2 regions of the Nocardioides candidus genome follow, and region 2 is predicted to be linked to the other one. Evidence: riboswitches for the same ligand, from Rfam matches in the RefSeq annotation. Region 2 holds a riboswitch; the other holds the start of a gene.
What was found. Region 2 has a riboswitch for glycine ahead of gcvP (aminomethyl-transferring glycine dehydrogenase). Riboswitches for the same ligand answer to the same signal wherever they lie in the genome.

Region 1 (3,396 bases), on a different contig from region 2:
CTCGGCACCGACACCCTCGCCACCCGGTTCTGGTCCGACGCCGCCGCGATCGAGTACGGCGCCGCCGCCCCCTATGCTCTTGCGCTGATCGTGCTGTCGATCCCCTCGACGTGGATCCTGGGAAGCCTGAGCGTGAGGAACGGGTCATGACCAGCGGCTCGCACCCGCCCGCGGCGCTCGAGATCGAAGGACTCGAGGCCGGCTACGGCCGCACCGCCGTGCTGCGGGGACTCGACCTCGCGGTCGGCGACGGCGTGACCGCCATCCTCGGCCCCTCCGGCTGCGGCAAGACCACCCTGCTGCGATCGGTCGCCGGGTTCGTCTCGCCGACCGCAGGCACGGTGCGGCTCGCCGGCACCGAGGTCGTCAGCGGGCGGCGCGCGATGCCCGCCCGACTGCGGGCGATCGGCTACGTGCCCCAGGACGGCGCGCTCTTCCCCCACCTCTCCGTCGCGCGCAACGTCGCCTTCGGGCTGCCGCGCGCCGAGCGCGGCGACAGCTCCGCGCGGGTCGCGGAGATGCTCGACCTGGTCGAGCTGCCCCGCAGCATGGCCGGCCGCTACCCCCACGAGCTGTCCGGCGGGCAGCAGCAACGGGTCGCCCTGGCTCGCGCGCTCGCGCCGCGGCCCGGGCTGGTGCTGCTCGACGAGCCGTTCTCCTCCCTCGACGCGTCCCTGCGCGAGGACACCGGCCGCGCCGTCGTACGCGCGCTGCGCACGGCCGGTGCCGCGGCCCTCCTGGTCACCCACGACCAGGGCGAGGCGCTGTCGCTCGCCGACCAGGTCGCGGTGATGATGGACGGCGCGTTCCTGCAGGTGGCCTCGCCCACGGCGGTCTACCTGACGCCCGCAGAGCCCCGGGTGGCCTCGTTCCTCGGGCACGCCTCGCTCGTGGAGGGCGAGGTCGTCAACCACACCGAGGCACGCTGCGCGCTCGGCGTGCTGCCGCTGCGCACGGCGCGCGAGGCCGGGCTGGTGCGGCTCGCCGTCCGCGCGGAGCAGATCCAGATCCGCAACGCCAGCACGGCTGGAGGCGGCGACGGTGCCCCGGCGGAGGTCGTCGACATCAGCTTCTACGGCCACGACGCGACGGTCCGCGTCCGACTGGACTCCGGCGAGGAGCTCGCCGCGCGCACGCCCGCCACGTCGGTGCCCACACCCGGCGACCGGGTGTGGGTCGGCGTCGTCGGCGACGTCGTCGCCTTCACGGTCTGACCGGGCGCCCACCGGGGCGCCGTCGGAGCAGCGACCGGGCGCCGGGTTGACCTCCTGGCACGGCGTTGCCTACGGTCCGTCCTACAACTTCACACCGCGCCGTTCGAACCGCAGCGGGAGAGTCCTCGTCCTCACCAGGAGCGAGGCGCCGAAGGAGCAAGTCTCCCCGAGAATCTCTCAGGCCCCGTTACCGCTGAGGCGAGGCGAACTCTGGAAAGACAGGTCACCCCCGTGCCCTGCACCCACGGTGCAAGCCGCCCATACCGCGACGGTGAAGCTCTCAGGTACCGATGACAGAGCGGGGAGGTCACCCATCCGCGGGTGCCGCGTCGCGCGGCACCACCACCAGGGAGCCTCCCGCACATGCCATCATCGGCGTCTCTTCAGACACCCCTGCACGCCCTCCACGAGGCGCTCGGCGCCTCGTTCACCGACTACGCCGGCTGGCAGATGCCGGTCCGCTACGGCTCGGAGACCGCCGAGCACCACGCGGTCCGCACCACGGCCGGGCTCTTCGACCTGTGCCACATGGGCGAGATCGAGGTCACCGGCACCGAGGCCGGCCGCGCCCTCGACCGTGCCCTGGTCGGCCGGCCCTCGGCCATCCCGGTCGGTCGCGCCCGCTACACGATGATCTGCGACGAGGACGGCGGCATCATCGACGACCTCGTCGTCTACCGCCTCGGTGACGACCGCTACCTCGTGGTGGCCAACGCGGCGAACACCGCTGTCGTCGCGGCCGCGCTCACCGAGCGTGCCGGGGGCTTCGACGCCACCGTGCGCGACGCCACCGACGACTGGGCACTGATCGCGGTCCAAGGGCCGACGGCCGCGGCCGTCGTGGCCGGCCTCACCGATCTCGACCTCACCACGCTGAAGTACTACGCGATCGCCGAGACCCGGCTCGCCGGCGCCGACGTCCTGCTCGCGCGTACGGGCTACACCGGGGAGGACGGGTTCGAGGTCTACTGCGCCTCCTCGGAAGCCGCCGCGACCTGGCTCGCGCTCGGCTCCGCCGGCGCGGAGCACGGCCTGGTGCCCGCCGGCCTGGCCTGCCGCGACACGTTGCGGCTCGAAGCCGGCATGGCGCTCTACGGGCACGAGCTGACGAGGAGGACGACGCCCTACGACGCCGGGCTCGGAAGGGTCGTCGTGCACGACAAGCCGGAGGGCTTCGTCGGCGACGCCGCCCTGCGGGCACGGGCCGCCGCCGAGCCGCGCGCCACCCTCGTCGGCCTGCGGCCGGCCGGACGACGGTCCCCGCGCGCCGGCTACACCGTCCTCGACCCGGCCACCGGCGAGGCGGCCGGCACGATCACCAGCGGGTCGCCCTCGCCGACGCTGGGCCACCCCGTGGCGATGGCGTACGTCGCCCCGCACCTCGCGACCGTCGGCCTCACCGTGCAGGTCGACGTGCGCGGCAGCCGGGAGGACGCCGAGGTCGTCGACCTGCCCTTCTACCAGCGGACCACCTAGGCGACCGCGTCGCCCACCCGCCCACCGACACCTCCAGGAGCACGACCATGACCAACCCCACCCACCTGAGCTACACCATCGAGCACGAGTGGCTCGAGACCACCGGCGACACCGCCCGCATCGGCATCACCGCCTTCGCCGCGGACGCGCTCGGCGACATCGTCTTCGTCGACCTCCCCGCCGTGCGGAGCACCGTCGTCGCCGGCACGCCGTGCGGCGAGCTCGAGTCCACCAAGTCCGTCAGCGACCTCTTCGCCCCCGTCGACGGAGAGGTCGTCGAGGTCAACCAGGCCGTCGTCGCCGACCCCAGCCTCCTCAACTCCGACCCGTTCGGAGCCGGCTGGCTCTTCGTCGTCCGGGTGACCCGTTCACCCGAGCTGCTCGACGCCGCCGCTTACGACGGGATCGCCCGATGAGCACCGTGCCGACCACGACCGGGAGCCACGACGAGCCGCTGGCGTCGTACGACCCCGAGGTGCACGCCGCGATCCGCGCCGAGCTCGGGCGTCAGCAGTCCACCCTGGAGCTGATCGCGTCGGAGAACTTCGCCCCCGTCGCGGTGATGGAGGCGCAGGGCTCGGTCCTGACCAACAAGTACGCCGAGGGCTACCCCGGCCGGCGCTACTACGGCGGCTGCGAGCACGTCGACGTGATCGAACGGCTCGCGATCGACCGCGTGAAGGGCCTCTTCGGGGCGGCGTACGCC
Region 2 (3,396 bases):
TTGTGCAGGTTGAGGTGGGAGACGTCGCCGCCGAACTGCCCCGGCTTGGCGTAGCCGAGCAGGGCGTTGAAGTTGGCACCGTCGATGTAGACCTGACCGCCGTGCTCGTGCACGATCTCGCAGAGCTCGGTGATGGTCTCCTCGTAGACGCCGTGCGTCGAGGGGTAGGTCACCATGATCGCGGCGAGCGTGGCCGAGTGCTGCGCGCACTTGGCGCGCAGGTCGTCGAGATCGACCGTGCCGTCGTCGTTGGCCTTGACCACGACGACCGACATGCCGGCCATCACCGCGGACGCCGGGTTGGTGCCGTGGGCCGACGACGGGATCAGGCACACCCGGCGGTCGTGGTCACCGTTCGCGTCGTGGAACGCCCGGATCGCAAGCATGCCGGCGAACTCGCCCTGGGCGCCGGCGTTGGGCTGGATCGATACCTTGTCGTAGCCGGTGACCTCCGCCAGCCAGCTCTCGAGCTGGGCCACCAGCTCCAGGTAGCCGGAGGCGTCCGACGCCGGCACGAAGGGGTGCAGGTCGGCGAAGCCCGGCAGCGAGATCGGCTCCATCTCGGTGGTGGCGTTGAGCTTCATCGTGCAGGAGCCGAGCGGGATCATGCCGCGGTCGAGCGCGTAGTCGCGGTTGGACAGCCGCGCGAGGTAGCGCAGCATCGACGTCTCGCTGTGGTGGGTGTTGAAGACCGGGTGGGTCAGGAAGTCCGTCGCGCGGCGCAGCCCGCCGGGCAGCGCGTCGGAGGTGCTGCGGTCGACGTCGTCGAGGTCGACCGGCTCCAGCCCGAACGCCTTGAGCACCGTCGAGACCGTCGCCCGCGTCGTGCACTCCGAGGTCGAGAGCGCGACGTGGTCGGCGTCGACCTGACGCAGGTGGACACCGAGGCTGCGCGCCGCGGCCACCACTGCCCCTGCGCGACCAGGGACGGCCACGGTGAGGGTGTCGAAGAACGTCTCGTTGGCCGGTGCGAACCCGCCTTCGGAGAGCGCGCGGGCCAGCACCGCGGCGTAGCGGTGGGTCCGGGTCGCGATCTGCTCCAGGCCCTCGGGGCCGTGGTAGACGGCGTACATCGACGCGGTCACGGCCAGCAGCACCTGGGCCGTGCAGATGTTGGAGGTCGCCTTGTCGCGACGGATGTGCTGCTCGCGCGTCTGGAGGGCGAGGCGGTACGCCGGCCGGCCCTCCGCGTCGAGCGAGACACCCACGAGCCGGCCCGGCAGCTGGCGCTCCAGGCCCGCGGCGACGCTCATGAAGCCGGCGTGGGGCCCGCCGTAGAAGAGCGGCACGCCGAAGCGCTGGCTCGATCCGATCACGACGTCGACGCCGAAGGCGCCGGGAGCCTCGAGCAGGGTGAGGGCGAGCAGGTCCGCCGCGACGACGGCGAGACCGCCGCGCTCGTGCACGGCCTCGACCAGCGGGCGGGGGTCCAGGATCCGGCCGGAGGCACCGGGATACTGGATCAGCACGCCCGCGAGGTCGCCCTCGGGGAGCCCCTGGGTCAGGTCGGCCACCACGACCTCCATGCCGATCGCCTCGGCCCGGGTGCGCACCACGTCGATGGTCTGCGGGAGCGCGTCGGCGTCGAGCACGAACGGTCCGCTGATGGAGCGCCGGGCACGGTGGACCAGGGCCAGCGCCTCGGCGGCGGCGGTGCCCTCGTCGAGCAGCGAGGAGCCCGACGTCGGCAGACCGGTCAGGTCGCTGATCATCGTCTGGAAGTTCAGCAACGCCTCGAGCCGGCCCTGGGAGATCTCGGGCTGGTAGGGCGTGTAGGCGGTGTACCAGCTCGGGTCCTCGAGCACGTTGCGGCGCACGACGGGAGGCGTGATCGTCGCGTGGTAACCCAGCCCGATCATGCTCTCCAGAGGACTGTTCGCACCGGCCATCGCCCGGAGCTCGGCCGCGACCGCGGCCTCGCTCAGCGCTGCGGGCAGGTCGAGCGGCGCGGTCGTGCGGATGGCCTTGGGCACCGCGGCCGACATGAGCTCCTCGAGCGAGGAGTAGCCGAGCCGGTCGAGCATCGAGGCGACGCCGGCGTCGTCGGGGCCGAGGTGGCGGCTGAGAAACGGCAGCGCGGCGTCGAGCTCGGGCAGGGTGGGGACGTCGGACAAGGGAGACACCTCAGGGATCGTTCGATCTGGTCGCCCTCCCCCTCTGTCACCGCGACGATGAGGTTCCAGAGTTGCCCGGCCGCGCGGTCCAGGGTGCCTGAGAGGTTCCGGGGAGGATTTGCCCCTTCGGCGCTGGGCCAGGCCCAGACTCTCCCGCGCGGGATCAGCAGGGCCGACAGTATCAGCCCGGGTGCGGTCGGCTCGAGGCTCAGCCCGCGTTGCGGGCGGCGCGGCGAGCGGCGAGCTCGTCGCCGGCGAGCGTCTCGCCCGACTCGGTCGTCTCCTGGGCGGCGTGCTCGCTCGGCAGCTGGGCCAGCGTGCCCTCGATCTCGCGCCAGACACCGCCGATCGCGATGCCGAAGACGCCCTGCCCGCCCTGGAGCAGGTCGATGACCTCGTCGTTGCTCGTGCAGTAGTAGACCGAGGCGCCGTCGCTCATCAGCGTGACCTGCGTCAGGTCGTCGGTCCCGCGCTCGCGCAGGTGGGTGACGGCCGTGCGGATCTGCTGCAGCGAGATGCCCGCGTCGAGCAGCCGCTTGATGACCTTGAGGATCAAGATGTCGCGGAAGCTGTAGAGCCGCTGCGAGCCGCTGCCCTTGGCACCCCGCACGCTGGGCTCGATCAGGCCCGTGCGGGCCCAGTAGTCGAGCTGGCGGTAGGTGATGCCGGCGGCGTTGCAGGCGGTCGGCCCGCGGTAACCGAGGTCGCTCGGGAGCGGCGACACGTCGTCGGTGAAGAGCAGTCCCTGCTCCTCGGCGACGCCGGCGGCGACGTCGGCAGCCTGGCTGCCTGCGTCGGGCTGGTGCTCGTTCACGCGGTCCTCCGCTCGGTGGGGGTCTGGCGTCGGCCCCGCGAAGGAGCCGACACATCAAGGTACGGCGCGGTGTGAGGGTCGGTCAAAGACCGCGGCCCGGCGTGTCGCAACTCTCACCCTTAAGTTGAGGGTTAGCCCCGTTCAGTGGGCTTCGAAGTCCTCCGGCGAGACGTGGTCGAGGAACTCACGGAAGCGTTCGACCTCGTCCTCCTGCTCGGCCGGGACGGCGAGACCGGCCTCGTCGAGCACCTCGTCGGCACAGAAGATCGTGGTGCCGGTGCGCAGCGCGAGCGCGATCGAGTCCGACGGTCGTGCGCTCACCTCGACGCCGGAGCCGAAGACGAGCGTGGCGTAGAAGACGCCGTCCTTGACGTCGGTGATGCGCACCTGGGTCAGCTCGTTCTCCGTGGCCGACAGGATGTCCTTCATGAGGTCGTGCGTGAGCGGCCGGGGCGGCACGACCCCCTG

Region 1: it holds a riboswitch for glycine, as region 2 does, so the genes downstream of both, gcvT (glycine cleavage system aminomethyltransferase GcvT) here and gcvP (aminomethyl-transferring glycine dehydrogenase) in region 2, are expected to answer to the same signal.

The regions. Positions count from the first base shown of each region.
Region 1 is NZ_JBGGWC010000001.1:830,482-833,877, reverse strand. It holds gene ACAX67_RS04100 (ABC transporter permease) at 1-150, shown strand, start outside; gene ACAX67_RS04095 (ABC transporter ATP-binding protein) at 147-1,214, shown strand; glycine riboswitch at 1,319-1,417, shown strand; glycine riboswitch at 1,419-1,521, shown strand; gene gcvT (glycine cleavage system aminomethyltransferase GcvT) at 1,578-2,690, shown strand; gene gcvH (glycine cleavage system protein GcvH) at 2,738-3,106, shown strand; gene glyA (serine hydroxymethyltransferase) at 3,103-3,396, shown strand, end outside.
Region 2 is NZ_JBGGWC010000006.1:18,372-21,767, forward strand. It holds gene gcvP (aminomethyl-transferring glycine dehydrogenase) at 1-2,114, opposite strand, end outside; glycine riboswitch at 2,189-2,280, opposite strand; gene ACAX67_RS21020 (MerR family transcriptional regulator) at 2,323-2,928, opposite strand; gene ACAX67_RS21025 (bifunctional nuclease family protein) at 3,070-3,396, opposite strand, start outside.